Regions from separate parts of the Marinomonas sp. 5E14-1 genome, predicted to be linked through region 1. Evidence: predicted binding sites of a transcription regulator. Region 1 holds the regulator's gene; each other region holds the start of a gene.
What was found. Region 1 encodes PhoB, which activates phosphate uptake and scavenging genes when phosphate is short. Its sites were predicted from a motif close to TGTCATANNNNTGTCANA; they were not measured.
Positions count from the first base shown of each region.

Region 1 (5,042 bases):
GCCCCTTTCTCCGCGAAGTCAGAAAGCGGAATTTCCGTCATGTATTTATTTAAGGCGGTAACTTGGAGTAAATTGCCTTTATTTCCCAAAGAGTCGAGTAAGTCTATCGCTGAAAATCCTTGATAAGTATGCACCTCTTTCGTCCAAGGATTCTTTGTTGTTATGACGTACTGAGGGAGCGCTTTTAACATTGTCATATCGAACGCCGCTTCTTGATCAACATTCGTCACGTGAATTGCTCCAGATATCGTTAAAACGACTTTATGAGAAGGTTTCTCTAACGCATAAACAGAAAGAGAGAGAAGGCAGGAAAGCAATAATAGAGAACGCGTTAACAAGCCCATGGCAAACCTTAATTCTTTTGTAAATGATGATTTGTCTATGATAGACAAAAAAAGAGTGCTTGTGTTGTTAAACAGCGGCTTGTTCAGTCTAAAAAGACACAAAATATGGCATAGCAAGTGAATCATGAAGTAGTTTGTGGAGACCAGAAAGTCTCCGTGATATTCTGTGTTTTTTACTTTACCAAAAGGCAAATTTTACTTTGATTACCCAGCCCTTTAAAGTCGTAGGTGCTTTTCTGAAAGCCGTTCCTTTACTTCTCTCGAGAGATTTGAGGTTATTTATTTTGATTCCATTGCTGGCCAATTTTGCCTTAATGGGATTAATTTACATACTTGCGTTTAGTTACTTCCAAAGCTTGTTGGATTCGGCAATGAACTATGTGCCAGATTGGTTTTCTTTTCTGAATTGGCTGTTCTATTTGATCTTTGGTGCCATTATTAGCGTTCTGCTTTTTTACAGCTTTTCTGTTGGAATTAATATTTTGGCCTCTCCATTTATGGCTTTTTTAGCTGAAAAAGTGGAAGAAAAAGAAACGGGTAAGGTTTTTGAAGAACAATTAACAGCAAATGTGATAATGAAAATTATAGGGCGCAGTTTACAGAGAGAATGTCAGAAAATTTTATATTTTCTGCCGCGCTTTTTATTATTGCTGCTATTGTCTTTTATACCCATTGTGAATGTTATTGCTCCTGTGTTGTTGCTTTTGTTCTCTGCTTGGATGCTCGCTTTGCAGTTTATGGATTATGCTTTTGATAACAACAAGGTGAAATTTGGTGACATGAGACAGGCTCTTCGCTCCAAACCCTTGCTGTGTTGGACTTTCGGCGGCGTTGTCATGGTTGGTTTGGCGATCCCTTTGTTGAATTTATTTATGATGCCTATTGCGGTTGTTGCAGCAACTTTATTATGGCTCTCCACTTTTAGAGCAGAACATGGCGACTTTTCTGCTTTGTTAGATAATGCTAATGGAATATTGTAATGACCTTGAAAATATTAGTAGTAGATGACGCATCTTTTACTCGAGATTTGATTCGTAGAACCTTGCGCAAGCAGTTTCCTTCGATTGAGATTGAAGATGCAATTAATGGTCGAAAAGCACAGCAACTACTGGCAAAAATGCAATTTCATATGGTGCTGTGTGATTGGGAAATGCCTGAGATGACGGGCGTTGAGTTATTAAAATGGTGCCGCGAACAGCCGCAATATCAAAAAGCGGACGTACCATTTGTTATGATTACCAGTCGTGGCGATAAAAGTCATGTTGTTGAAGCGGTGCAAGCGGGAGTAACGGATTATCTTGGTAAGCCTTTTTCAAGTGAACAGTTAATCAATAAAGTTCTTTCTGCCGCGAAGAAACACAAACTGGATGGCCGCTTAGTATCTCAGAAGCCCCGTAAAGCCGATGCAGGAAATCAAAGCGTGGAAACCGCTTCTATTGATGTTTTAATGGAAGGAGGAAAATCTTCTCAGCCTATTCAAGCAACGAAATTTACTCACTCTGATGCCCCCGTCGTGACAGTGAAAGATGTGAAGTTGCCGACGATTGTCCGATTCGAAGAAAAGCAATTTCGCTGCATGGTGATCCAATTTAGTAAGCAAGAAGCCACTATGTTGATTAAAAGTGACGATGTAGTGCCTCAGGTATTAGGGCAAGCTGTGCTGGATTTGGAGCATAAGGGCGCAGTGAACCGTTTAAACTATTATGTGCAATCAGTATCCACGACAGAGAAGAAGCATGATTCAACCTTCTTAACCGTGACCTTGAGCTTAATCGACCAAGACAAGGAAAAAGAAGATTTTATCGCACAACTGTTTAACAGCTTATAAACGGGCGTGAAGGTGTTTAGGTAATAAATAGGGAAGCAAATGGCTTCCCTATTTTTTTTGTGGACCGCTTAGCTTTCATTGCCTTTGAAAATGAGGGTCGAGACAGACTCATGTTGTGTTCGGTTGGCTGGAAAATAGCAGGAGAAAGTACTGCCATGACCTGATTGGCTGCGGATTTGAAGTTTAGCGTCATGATGTAACAATACGTGCTTCACAATGGCCAACCCAAGGCCTGTTCCTCCGGTTTTGGAGCCTCTACCCTTGTCTACCCTAAAGAAGCGCTCAGTGAGTCTAGGAATGTGTCTAGGGTCTATTCCTAAACCAGTATCTTGTACAGAGAAAACGCCATTTAGATGGCTAGACTCCCATTTGATTTTCACTTCGCCACCATCCGGTGAATACTTGATGGCGTTTACGATTAGGTTCGAGAAAGCGCTATACAGCTCTTTGTAAGAGCCGTAAATATAAGCTTCAGCAGGAATTTTGACAGAAATGATGTGTTGCTCAGTCACAATGGATTCCACTGCACTTTGAATAGAATTCACAATGTCTAAAACTTTGTACCACTGATTCTCTTCACGTTTTTCATCGCTTTCTAAACGAGATAAAAGAAGCAAGTCTTCAATAAGGTGTTCCATGCGCTCAGACTGCTCAGACATGTTCACTATGCCTTTCTGCATGCTTTTCGGCAGGCTGTCTTTAAACATATCGAGGGTTTCTAGATAACCTTTAATCACTGTCAAAGGTGTTTTGAGCTCGTGAGAGGCGTTGGCAACAAAGTCTTTTCGCATTTGTTCGAGAAGATGCAGACGAGTGACATCTCGGATAAAAATAAGGTGATCGTTTTTATCGTACAACGTTGTTTGTATTTCTAGATAAACGCCTTCTTTTGCTGGGGACTTAATAACCAGCGGTTCTCCAAAGCGTTTCTGTGAGAAATAGCGGAAAAACTCCGGACTGCGAACGATGTTGGTGATTATCTGACCTCGATCTACAGGGCGCATCAGACCAAAAAAGTGAGCTGCAGAATTGTTCCACCACTCTAAATTTCCTTGGTTGTCCGCCATAATTACGCCTTCTTTTAAGGCGGTTGTCGAGCTTTCGATACGCGTTAATGCTTGGCGCATTCGACGTTTTGATTTACGTTGTTTTTTCTGCAAACGATAAACGGCATCAAAAACGTCTCCCCAAATTCCACTGGCTTCTGGAGGCGACGCCTTACTGGAATAGCGTAGCCAGCTATGGAATTGGTAAAGCTGGTACAGCTGCCAGTACAAAGACCCTAAAACATACAGCAATAATACCCCTAATAACTGACCTATGATCAGGCCAATGACAACACAAGCTGCAAGACCTGACAGCCAACTTAGTATGGTATTTCGCCAAATGTTTTTCATGCGGACCTTTTTGCTGAAAATCGGTAGCCTGTTCCTCGAACGGTTTGTATCAAAGAGTCGTGAGAGCTGCCAATGGCTTTGCGTAAACGACGAATATGAACATCAACGGTGCGTTCTTCTACATAGACATTACCACCCCAAACCTGATCTAGAAGTTGTGCTCTAGAATAGGCGCGTTCTTGGTGCGTCATTAAGAATTTTAGCAATCTGTATTCCGTTGGTCCCATATCCAAAGGTCGAGCCCCTATTGTGACTCGTTGGCTGATAGGATCTAACATTAGCCCTTCAATTTCAATCGGTTCATCAATGCCTTGGGGTGTTGCTCTGCGCAATACGGCTTTTAATCTCGCAACTAATTCACGAGGAGAGAAAGGTTTGGTTATGTAGTCATCCGCACCAACCTCTAAGCCTTGGATTTTGTTGTCTTCTTCACTTTTTGCCGTCAACATGATGACTGGAATTTCAGCCGTTGTGTTGTCTTTCTTCAAGCGACGAGTGAGTTCAATGCCACTGCCCCCCGGCATCATCCAATCAACAAGAATTAAATCTGGTCGGTGGTCGACGATAATTTCGTGGGCTTGCTGAATATTCTCGGCTTCTAAATATTCATAGCCTGCCATTTCTAGAGCAATCGCGATCATTTCGCGTATTGAAGACTCGTCATCAATAATTAATACTTTTTTACCGGTCACAGGATCTACCCTCACCTCAGGAACGGTTTTATTAAAGCTGTCAAATGTGACAGTTTGGTTAAAGTGTCACAACTTTGCCATATATTACAGAAAATAGCTTAAATTTAGACCAATGAAGAGACAAAAGCCAATGCGGTTATTATCTAGAAATGATCGAAAGCAGGCGGCTTTATCACGGCTTCGAGCTTGTTTAAATTGTAAATAAAATAATCCGACACAACACACAAGAGCAATAAAATACGGCCAATCTAATCCAGCCAGTATCCCCACCCAAGTTAAGAGAGACAAAGTCAGACCTTGCAGGCAAAGAATGATAAGCAGATCGTGTTCCCCAAATAAGATAGCCGTCGATTTGATACCGACTTTGAGGTCATCTTCACGGTCTGTCATCGCATAATAGGTATCGTATGCGATCGTCCAGAAGCAGTTGGCAATGAACAGCATCCAAAGTATAGGGTCTCTTAAGTCACCGCCTTGAGCACTGAACGCCATGGGTATTGCCCAAGAAAAAGCCAAACCTAGGAACAGCTGAGGTAAGTGGGTATATCGCTTCATAAAGGGGTAAAGTGCAGCAAGACCTAATCCGATAAATGACAATAAAATGGTTCGAACGTCAGTGAAAAGAATTAAAATAAAGCTTACTGCGCAAAGAGTTGCGAAAAGCGCTAGAGCTTCTTTTGCGGATACGCGACCCGAGGGCAATGGTCGGTTCTTGGTACGTTCAACGCTGCCATCTACATTTCTATCGGCATAATCATTAATCACACAACCAGCAGAGCGC
Region 1 is NZ_JBDXMW010000006.1:84,274-89,315, reverse strand. Features, by position in the region: gene ABFY09_RS07165 (hypothetical protein) at 1-344, opposite strand, end outside; gene cysZ (sulfate transporter CysZ) at 545-1,324, shown strand; gene ABFY09_RS07155 (response regulator) at 1,324-2,172, shown strand; gene phoR (phosphate regulon sensor histidine kinase PhoR) at 2,241-3,569, opposite strand; gene phoB (phosphate regulon transcriptional regulator PhoB) at 3,566-4,261, opposite strand; gene ubiA (4-hydroxybenzoate octaprenyltransferase) at 4,346-5,042, opposite strand, start outside.

Region 2 (5,042 bases), on a different contig from region 1:
TTTGGTGGTTACTTAACCAATTCTCTTACAGCAAATATGCCAGACACAATCAATGCCGGTGCGCCTTATTATGGCACGCCAGCAAAATCTAATATTGATAAAATCAAAGCACCGCTACAAATTCACTTTGCGGAATTAGATGATCGAGTTAATGCAACTTGGCCAAGCTATGAAAAAACACTGAAAGCCAACAAAGTTGATTACACTGCTTATGTTTACCCGAAAGCGAATCACGGCTTCCATAATGACTCGACAGGCCGTTATCAAGAAGATAATGCAGAGCTTGCTTGGGAGCGAACCATTGGATTCTTTAAACAGAACCTGAACGCTTAAGAAAGGAAGAAAAATAAAAAAACGTTACAGCAAAAAATTATGCTGTAACGTTTTTTGTATTTAGTGATGCCGATTTTTGGCTGTATTTAAAATCAATTCCACGCACATTTGGCGTTTGCTGCCATAAAGATTCACACAAATCTGAGACACTCACATCGTTGCTCGATTGCAACCAAGAAACCACAGCACGAGCCACATTAGGGTAAGAGATCTGCACGACTCGACCAGTTTCCAGCCACTCTTGAATAATCCCAGAATCTAAAGTCTCTGTTGTTTTCGCAACACCTAATTGCTCCAAGGCAATGGCATTGGAATGTTGCTCAATTTGTCCTTTAAGCGGTTTCGCCAATATTCTTCGACCTAACTGCAACGCTTCAGAATTCAGTTCAAAACCCGCATTACAAAGAACAGATTCACATTCGCTCAGGTTCTTCTGAAACTCTTCTCGGCTAAATGGAAAAACTTCAACCTTGCCATACACACCTGGCTCAATGTCTTTGCAATGCAATCTGAAAGAATAATCCGGCACACCTTCCAACCAATCCATGACGTCTTCACTGTTTTCAAAAGGCAAGTACACAAGCACGTCCATAGAGTCTGGCGTGTTTTGTCTTTCTTCATTGTGAATTAACGGAGGTAAAATTGAGTAGCCAAAGTGATGCCAATGAGCACCAAGCTGAATCGCAGCTGGCGCAAAATTAGACATAATCCATTGTGCAATAAAGTTCTTTTTATAACGAGGTATGTCATGCTTAAAAGCGTATTGATGCCCAAACCCAATACAAGGAATACCTTGGGATTTTGCGGCCCAAGCAACAATAGGCTCATAATCTGTAATAACCAGATCATAACCACGAAGATTTAATGAGCGGATATCTCGAATGAGCCTAAAGAAATTCGCATTTCGACAAGTCGCCAATAAATCCAGCTTGCCATTACGAGCAACAAAGCTCAGCCCTTGAAAGGTTCGATAATCGCCAAATACCGACATATCGAAATAATCTTCAGGCGGACGACCGGAGAAAATAAAATCAACTTCTACACCAGCCGCATTCATTTCAGCAGCCATGGCTCTTGCTCTGGTAATATGACCATTTCCTGTTCCTTGAACGCCATATAAAATCTTCATACCAGAACTCCAATCATAAAGGCCGCACAGGCACTTCCTAATAAAGCCCCAATCACTGTGTCTGTTGGGAAATGCACACCCAAAAAAATACGCGACAAGCCAACGTGCGCCGCCCAAAAATACAAAATAACATTAAAACTTGGAAACCATTCGCTTAGGCAATACGCCATAAAGAAAGCCCCTGACGTATGGCCTGATGGAAAAGAAAACTGGTCAGACGGAATAATAAAGCTACGAAAGTCATCAAGCGCATCAGCTGGACGATTACGCTTAAAACCACGCTTTAAAACAAAATAGACAATACGCTCAAGCAAGAAACCAAAAGCTAAAACGGTGACTAGAGTTTCATAACCCGAAAACCAAAACATGATTGCGGCAGCGGCATAAAGAGGGCCATCGGCTGTAAATGAAATAGCACGCCCAATACTGGTTAATTTCGCTCTGTGTTTACGAGCCATAAACCAGTAAAAAGTCTGTACATCAAATGCATGTATATTCTGAAGTATGTTCATGCCATCACCTCGCTGTTTATCTTATTCTCAAACATAGACGAGTAAAATGTCAGTCAGGTTGCACTTAAATGACAACTTGATGACATGCCACCTAAACAAAAATGCCTCGCATAAAGCGAGGCATCATTTGTCGTTACTTCAAGCTCAAAGTTTGAAGTAAACACCTTCTTAAAGATCATTCATCTTGTGGAACTTCTTAATTATGGCAACAGGTTTAACGCTCTTGTTGTTGCTGTTTAACGCATAAACAACAGTTTCACCATTTGGGCCAGCACCAATTTCTGTATAACGTAATGGCACTTCACCAACCAAACGAGCGTTGTTCATTTCAGCCAAAGAAGAGAAAACAAAAATACGGCCTTCAACGCGCATTTCACCGTAGAAAGGCGTAGCACCTTCTAACGTCCCATGATACATATCCATAGAAGCAATGCCTGATGTTTTCTTCTTGTCTTCGTTTGTTAAACCGAAAACAAGCGTCTCACCTTTTGGCCCTTCACCGATATGAACTTTACGGAAAGAAGTCTCACCTACTTCAAGGAAGCTTTCGTATGTTGCGCGGTCATCAAAAATATGAATTCGACCATCGTGATGAACTTCATATAAGTCTTCATTGTTTAAAGATATCGCTTCAGCAACAGACGCAGTGTCACCACTTTTCACAGACTCATTACCACAAGCCGTTAGAAGAGTTAGTGCTACTAAACTTGTTGTAACGGGTAAAAACTTCAATTTCATTTTATAGCTCCTAGGTTAGATTTATAAACACCTTAGAAGCAGAAAATGACAATATGATGACAAAACCTTTTCAATAACAATGCAAAGACGATTAAATTACAGCCAATTCGACAACATAATGCCAATCCCTAAAGATTGCGTTTGATGATTGTAATCAAGTAATGATTGACCATAACCATTAAAATATTGGATGTAACCTCGAGTTTTACCCCACAAAGGGAAGTTAAAACCAACCTGCAAAGCACCTTTATTATTGGACGCTTTGAGATTATTCCTCAGTATAAAATCAATACTGTAATCATCAATAACATGGATGACACTCAGCTCACCGTAACCATAATATCTTTCTATATTCGGGTTATCGTCATTGTCTGAGCTTTCAGGAATACGATACCAAGGCTTAAAGGAAAAAGCGGTATTGCCTTTCTCAAACAAAAAATCCACGTAAAACCGGTTCCACGATCGAGAAAGATCACCGGATTGGCCATTCGACTGATGATTAAAACCGTAAGTAATATAACTAGGCTTAATTCCTAAAAAACCATTCTTTGGCTTATCTACAATAAAGACTTCTGGTTCATGATTCGTATCTCGAAAAGGCGCTGAAATATCACTATTATAAGCTTGCCAGAAAGCTTGTTGAGTATAGGCAAACCATAGGCTGGAATTACGTCCTACAACATCGTAAACAACGGGAAACTTCACACTCAACTGGAATTTAAATTCCACGCTTTGCAGGCTTTCAGTCTCATCGTCCCCTAAGAAAGCTCTGTTATTAGGGTTAGAAGTATAAGCAATAGGTAAGAAATAGTTTGGTTTATGAGGTGTTAAAACGAATGGGTTGTCTACTGTTACGACTTCTTTATCTACTCGCTGCTGAAATAAGCCTTTAGCCTTCTCAGCTCGTTTGGAAATGGACTCCGGCACTGCAGGCTCTGTTGGGGAAAAAGACGTTTCTTCTTCCTCAGCAACAGCCACGTTTTCAGCAGATTCCGTTGCAATATAATCCGGCGTGTTTATTTCGGTTTGAGCCAAAAGCAAACTAGGAAATAATACCATCGAATAGACTATGGCTTTCATTATTTGAAACCTTATCGAGTGACATAAGCCACATTAACGACTTTAGACAAGCCTCAGTTATTGAGACAACACAACTCTTTTGGCGTAAGTATCACGATCCATATCGCATAATTCAACAGACAAGCTAACATCTTTTAATGAAAACTCTGTTAAAGCATTCAGCATCAAAGTGGACAACTGCTTCTTCTCTTCTTTTGTGCGACCCGACAAGAGTCTTATCATCACGTGTATGAAAGCATCCTCTTGTCCGCCAGTAGTAAAGCTTTTATAAGCACTGCTTCGTAATTTAATATCTTCCACGGAGAATAAATTAGATGCGACACAGGCTTCCTTCGCAGCCTCAAGTAATTCCGCAGGTGGCACTTCTTGCTCTAAATTCTGGCTGTATTCCAAAATACAATGTGGCATGCTTTTCTCCATTGTTTCAGTTTATCAAATACAAATAGTTAAGAATCTTATCGATACCAACTCTACTCATCAATATCTAATAGCCTAACTCCGGATTCACAAACGCCGGAAGCGTTCCGTCCAATCGGTAACGCCGCACATTTTCAGCCACCGTTTTACTCGCGCTCATGGGATGCGTTGGAGCAGATATGTGAGGTAATACCGTCACATTAGCATTTGCCCAGTATGGGTGCAGCTCAGGTAAAGGCTCTTGCATAAAAACATCTAACACTGCGTGAGATAGGTGCCTTTTTTCCAGCTTTGCTAGTAACGCCTGATCATCAATAATAGGACCACGCGCAAAATTAATGATGCTAGCGCCTTCTGGTAAATGAGACAAACTCTGCTCATTCAACAAACCTCTAGTGTCTGGCGTTAAAGGTAAAAGGCATACAAGTATATCACTTTGACTCAGCAATGATGCCAAGCCATCTTCACCATAAAAGCAGTTTATACCGTCAATTTGTTTTGGATTGCGACTCCACCCTGCAACAGAAAAACCATTCTGCGCCAGCCTTTGCGCACTAACACGACCTAAAGCCCCTAATCCCAAAACACCGACTCTTCGGTCTTGCGCTTTTATCATAGGCTGCTCTATCCATAATTTCTCACGCTGTTGGCGAGCGTATGTTGGCATGTCACGGTGAAGATACAAAGTCCAAGCTAACACAGCTTCAGACATGGCCTGTGACAGCTCTGGATCTGACAATCTGACAATAGCGAAAGGAGGTGAAACTAACTCGTTCATTATGCGCTCAATACCTGCCCACAAACTATGAATCCATTTTAAATTAGGAAGTGCC
Region 2 is NZ_JBDXMW010000015.1:16,407-21,448, reverse strand. Features, by position in the region: gene ABFY09_RS12950 (dienelactone hydrolase family protein) at 1-333, shown strand, start outside; gene ABFY09_RS12945 (MJ1255/VC2487 family glycosyltransferase) at 371-1,462, opposite strand; gene ABFY09_RS12940 (phosphatase PAP2 family protein) at 1,459-1,974, opposite strand; gene ABFY09_RS12935 (hypothetical protein) at 2,143-2,712, opposite strand; gene ABFY09_RS12930 (phospholipase A) at 2,809-3,792, opposite strand; gene ABFY09_RS12925 (5-carboxymethyl-2-hydroxymuconate Delta-isomerase) at 3,850-4,200, opposite strand; gene ABFY09_RS12920 (glyoxylate/hydroxypyruvate reductase A) at 4,277-5,042, opposite strand, start outside.
Region 2: the regulator PhoB is predicted to act here: its motif matches at 2,042-2,059, upstream of ABFY09_RS12940 (phosphatase PAP2 family protein).

Region 3 (5,042 bases), on a different contig from region 1:
GGGCTTTATACAGCTTATTGATGTACAACCATTCTGGTGGAAACATGCGATCGATTAAATCCGCCGCTTGCACAGGTGCGTCATAAACAAAAAACCAAATCGTGTCTTCCGTCATTTCCAACCAGCAAAACACAGTCAGCAATACAATGGAAAACCAAAAACCCCAAACGATCCATGCTTTACGTCTAGTATGACTTTCCCATACTAATTTTTGTTCTAACTCACCCATTTTCTTATCCATCCAGAAAGGTATTCACACGCCAACACAATAAGAATAATTAAAATGAGAATGGCACCAGCAGAATCGTATTCATAGCGATCAATCGAGGTATTCAAGGTCGCGCCTATACCGCCTGCGCCAACAATGCCAATGACCGCCGATTCACGAAAGTTAATATCGAATCGATAAAACGACAAACCAATCATACGCGGCATCACCTGTGGCCAAATCGCGATGTGCATACGCTGTAACCAAGATGCGCCCGTTGAAGCAATGGCTTCCAATTGTTTTTTATCAATTTCTTCAATTTCTTCAGCTAATAACTTACCTAGGAAACCAATTGTCGCGTAGGTCAGCGTTAAGAAACCCGCAAAGGCTCCGAAGCCAAAAAGCGCCACTAAAAAGATGGCCACAATCACTTCTTGCATAGAGCGAGAAACCGCAATAAAAGATCGACAAAACAAATAGATAGGTTTTGGAGAAATGTTACGCGCCGCGCCCATTCCAAATGGAATAGACAGCAGAATTCCAACCACCGTTGACGTCACTGTCATGGTTAAGCTTTCATAAATCCCAGAATAAATGTCCGCCGCTCGACGAGTAAAATTAGGGTTCAAAAAGCCTTCGATAAAACGACCACCGCGCTCCAAACCTTCGTAAACCCGTTGCCAATTCACCTCAATGCTGCCAATACCGACAATCAAATACAGAAAAAAGGCGATCCAAAGCGCGATGCGCCAGCGTTTATCTGGCACAAGATAATGAGGCCTTTGCCAAGTTCGCATTAAGCGGCCTCCTCACTTTCCTGTTCATCATCTTCGTCTTCTGGCTTAACGTCCGTCCAATCTTCGTCGCCATAAATGCGCGTCAGTACGTCTTCTGTTAATTCATCAGGCTTGCCGTCAAACACCACTTCGCCACCTTGCAGACCAATAATGCGATCCACAAACTGCATCGCCAGCGGCACATCGTGAATATTGATAATCGCTGACAAGGCTTTTTCACGGCAAATAGACTGAATCAAACGCATGATTTGACGAGACGTTTTTGGGTCCAAACTTGCTGTTGGCTCATCCACCAATAACAAACGAGGATCTTGCGCCAAGGCTCTGGCAATCCCCACGCGTTGACGCTGGCCACCAGACAATTCATCAGCACGTTTATTAGCGTGATCAATTAAGCCAACACGGTCTAAATACTCAAAAGCATTATCAATGTCTTCTTGTGGATAACGACGTAAGAAAGAACGCCAAAAAGACAAATACCCCAATCGACCAGACAAGACGTTTTCCATCACGCTCAGCCTTTCAACTAGGGCGTATTCTTGGAAAATCATCCCAATGTGACGACGTTGCTCGCGAATTTTGCTGGAAGACAAACTGCTCAAGCTCACATCGTCCAACTGGATATTGCCTTCACTTGGATCGATTAGTCGGTTTACACAACGAATCATGGTGGATTTACCGGCCCCACTCGGGCCGATAAGTCCAACAATTTCACCGTCAGGAACCTCAAAACTAATGTCTTTTAAAACCCAAGGACCAGACTTATAACGCTTTTTTAAGTGTTCAATTTTAAGCACTGAGAGATCCTATCGGCAGTTGTATGAAACGCCGTTTGCGTCATCAATTTTACGAATCACATTCCAGTGTTGCTTAAAGGTAATTGGTAAGAACTGACCTTCTTTCGAGAACTCTTCTTTCAGCTTGCTACCTTCCCATTTGTAAGAGAAAAACGCTTCTTTGATTTTTTCTTGAAGCTCAGGCTTAAGGTTGTAAGCCACGCCGTAGCTTGTTGTTGGGAAAGTTTCAGATTTATAAATGGATTTTATTTGGCTGGCTTTCACAACATCACGATCAACCATTCGATTCAATACAGAGTTTGCAACGGCCGCCGCTGGGTAATCTTTGTTTGCGACACCCAAAATAGAGTTGTCATGCTTACCAGAGAACAGTGGCTCGAAATCACGCTCAGGAATCAAATTAAAATCCGCTTTTAGAATCGCAGAAGGCGCTTTAAAACCAGAGTTAGAGGTTTGAGACGTAAAGGCCAACTTGCTGCCTTTAATGTCTTTAGGAGAATTGATACCAGAATTTGGGTAAGTGATGATTTCCATCTCATAACCAAAAGAACCATCTTCTGCTGCCATCATAGTAAATGGACGATAACCCGCACAAGCAACCGCTAATGGGTTAGAACCTGTGTTGAAACCGGCAATGTGAAGACGACCAGCACGCATTGCTTCGATTTGCGCTGCGTTAGACTGTACAGGGAAGAAACGCACTTTTTTGCCTGTTACGTCTTCCATGTGTTCTAGGAACTCAGACCAAACATCCGCATAAACGGCAGGATCTTCTACTGGCGTATAGGCAAAAATCAACGTACTAGGATCGATTAACTTAGATTCATCAGTTGGGATATCAGCGATTAAATCTTTATCTTTATCCGCGTAACGGCTGTCCAAAGAAAATTCTGCATTAGCTGCACCTGCGGCAAACATTGACGCCAAAAGTACTGGGTATAATAGTTTCATAGTGTCGCTCCTGATTAAGTAATCACGAAACTTTACACCCGCTTTGTGACAGTTTAGTTAAAACATATAAATAAACATATATAAGAAATGATTCTCTTTTAAAACAAAATTTATCTCTGATTTAGACAGCACACAGTTTTTAAAACAACTAAAGCTGCCACGCAAATGTCAGCGTGCCATAGCTATTAAAGTCGTCTAAGCTGTGATCATTACTGCCGTTATATTGCAATGAGAAAGGCGTATTGATAGCAAAGGCGAGGGAGGAATTCCCCCAAGAGTAAGTCACACCTAATGCTAAAATATTAATATTATGGTCATAGTCGATGGATCGGCTATCGCTAAAAGTATTACCGTCAGTGTAAATTTGGTTAAAGTAGTATTTTAGCGCTAACCCGGAATATAAAAACCACCCACCATTTACGGCAATAGGATTCGATGTTCTTGAGTCTGCAAATAAAGCGGTAGCATAAGAATCTTCTAAGTTTTTACCATAACGAAAAACAGCCGCAGTACTAACGCTACTACTTAACGTACCAAGGCCTATATTTCCTCCTAGCAAGATATCCGCATGACCGCTGTCCGATATCCACTCTCGCCATATTCGTCCACGAGAAAGTTCAAATACCAATTCATTATTTAATTGTGTGTCCCAACCTTTCGGTTCTTGTGCAGAAATAATGGAATGGATGGTCTTCTGGCTTTCCTCTCCTAACGCAAATGGGCCGACAATGCCTAGTGTTGTACTGATTCTATCCGCATAACTTGGACCTGCAGAAATATAGGTATTGGTAAAGCTAATCACTGCCGAATAAGGCAAATCTGACTCGGATGGAATGGCTTGAGAAATATCATAAGGCGTCGTTAATGTTTGACCAAAGCTGTACACATTTACAGCTCTATCAATCGAGCGATTTGGCATACTCCACATTAAAGGTTTTACCCAAATATCCGCCTCATGCTGTGAATAGGAGCCATCATAAACATTGTACTTGGATACATAAATTCCATTGGTGTAACCGTTATCTTCGCCAACAAAAAAGTCATTATCCAATGTAGCAGACATCCAACTAACATCACTATAAGCCTGTACACCATACAAAAGAAATACAATGGATACGAAGGCTTTCAAGAGTCTTTCCGCTTTTCTATTATTGTGACTTTTTCTGTCTCTCGTTTTGTTCACTTGATTTCAGCTCGCTGATTTTTCTTATGTTATATAACTAAGGAGATATCATTATAAAATTTACAAAGCGGAGCATAGACCAAGAAATATTGAATAATCATGAACTTATCAAGGATAAATTTTTCTTTCTATCAAAAAACACCATCTAAGAAAAGCCTAGATGATGTTCTGAACTGTGTATTTCCTTCTGAATGAAAAGCAACTGTTAGAAAACAGTAAGAGAGGTATTCGAGTCATGCACTTTTTGATCAATGCATTTTTTAACGCGACACTAGCATGGCTACCCCCATACCGCCGCCGATACACAAAGTAGCAAGCCCTTTTTCAAGATCTTGCCGTTGCATTTCATGAAGCAACGTCACCAAAATTCGACAACCTGATGCTCCGATTGGATGACCTAGAGCAACAGCACCACCATTAACATTGACTTTATTAGCATCCAAACCAAGTTCTTTGTTGACGCACAACGCTTGCACAGCAAAGGCTTCATTGGCTTCAACAAGGTCTAAATCAACTACTTGCCAATTGGCTTTTTTAAGTGCCTTATTGGTTGCCGCGATTGGTCCCGTTCCCATAATGTCAGGATCAACACCAGCAGAACTCGTCGCTTCGATAATGGCTAAAATCGGCAAACCTAAGCGCTTTGCTTCTTCATCCGTTGTCACAACCACCATCGCCGCACCATCATTTAATGTGGATGCATTCCCTGCCGTCACACTGCCTTCTTTGGCAAAAGCGGGACGCAGTTTCGCCAGTGATTCTGCGTTGGTATTCGGACGAATTTGTTCGTCAGCGTCGACAATCACTGGATCGCCTTTGCGTTGAGGAATTGAAACAGGAAGAATTTCTTCGACAAAGCGTCCCGAAGACTGAGCTTGTGCCGCTTTATGTTGTGATCGCTCTGCGAATTGGTCTTGCTCGGCACGGCTAATATTCCAACGATTGGCAATATTTTCTGCAGTCTGTCCCATATGGTAGTTATTAAACGCATCCCATAGACCATCGCTTACCATGGAATCAACCAGCTCCCAGTTGCCCATTTTTTTACCAGAACGGCTGTTTGGTAAAACATGTGCCGCTTGACTCATGCTTTCTTGCCCGCCAGC
Region 3 is NZ_JBDXMW010000001.1:251,433-256,474, forward strand. Features, by position in the region: gene phnE (phosphonate ABC transporter, permease protein PhnE) at 1-229, opposite strand, end outside; gene phnE (phosphonate ABC transporter, permease protein PhnE) at 217-1,005, opposite strand; gene phnC (phosphonate ABC transporter ATP-binding protein) at 1,005-1,802, opposite strand; gene phnD (phosphate/phosphite/phosphonate ABC transporter substrate-binding protein) at 1,812-2,753, opposite strand; gene ABFY09_RS01180 (lipid A deacylase LpxR family protein) at 2,902-3,882, opposite strand; gene ABFY09_RS01185 (acetyl-CoA C-acetyltransferase) at 4,197-5,042, opposite strand, start outside.
Region 3: the regulator PhoB is predicted to act here: its motif matches at 2,798-2,815, upstream of phnD (phosphate/phosphite/phosphonate ABC transporter substrate-binding protein).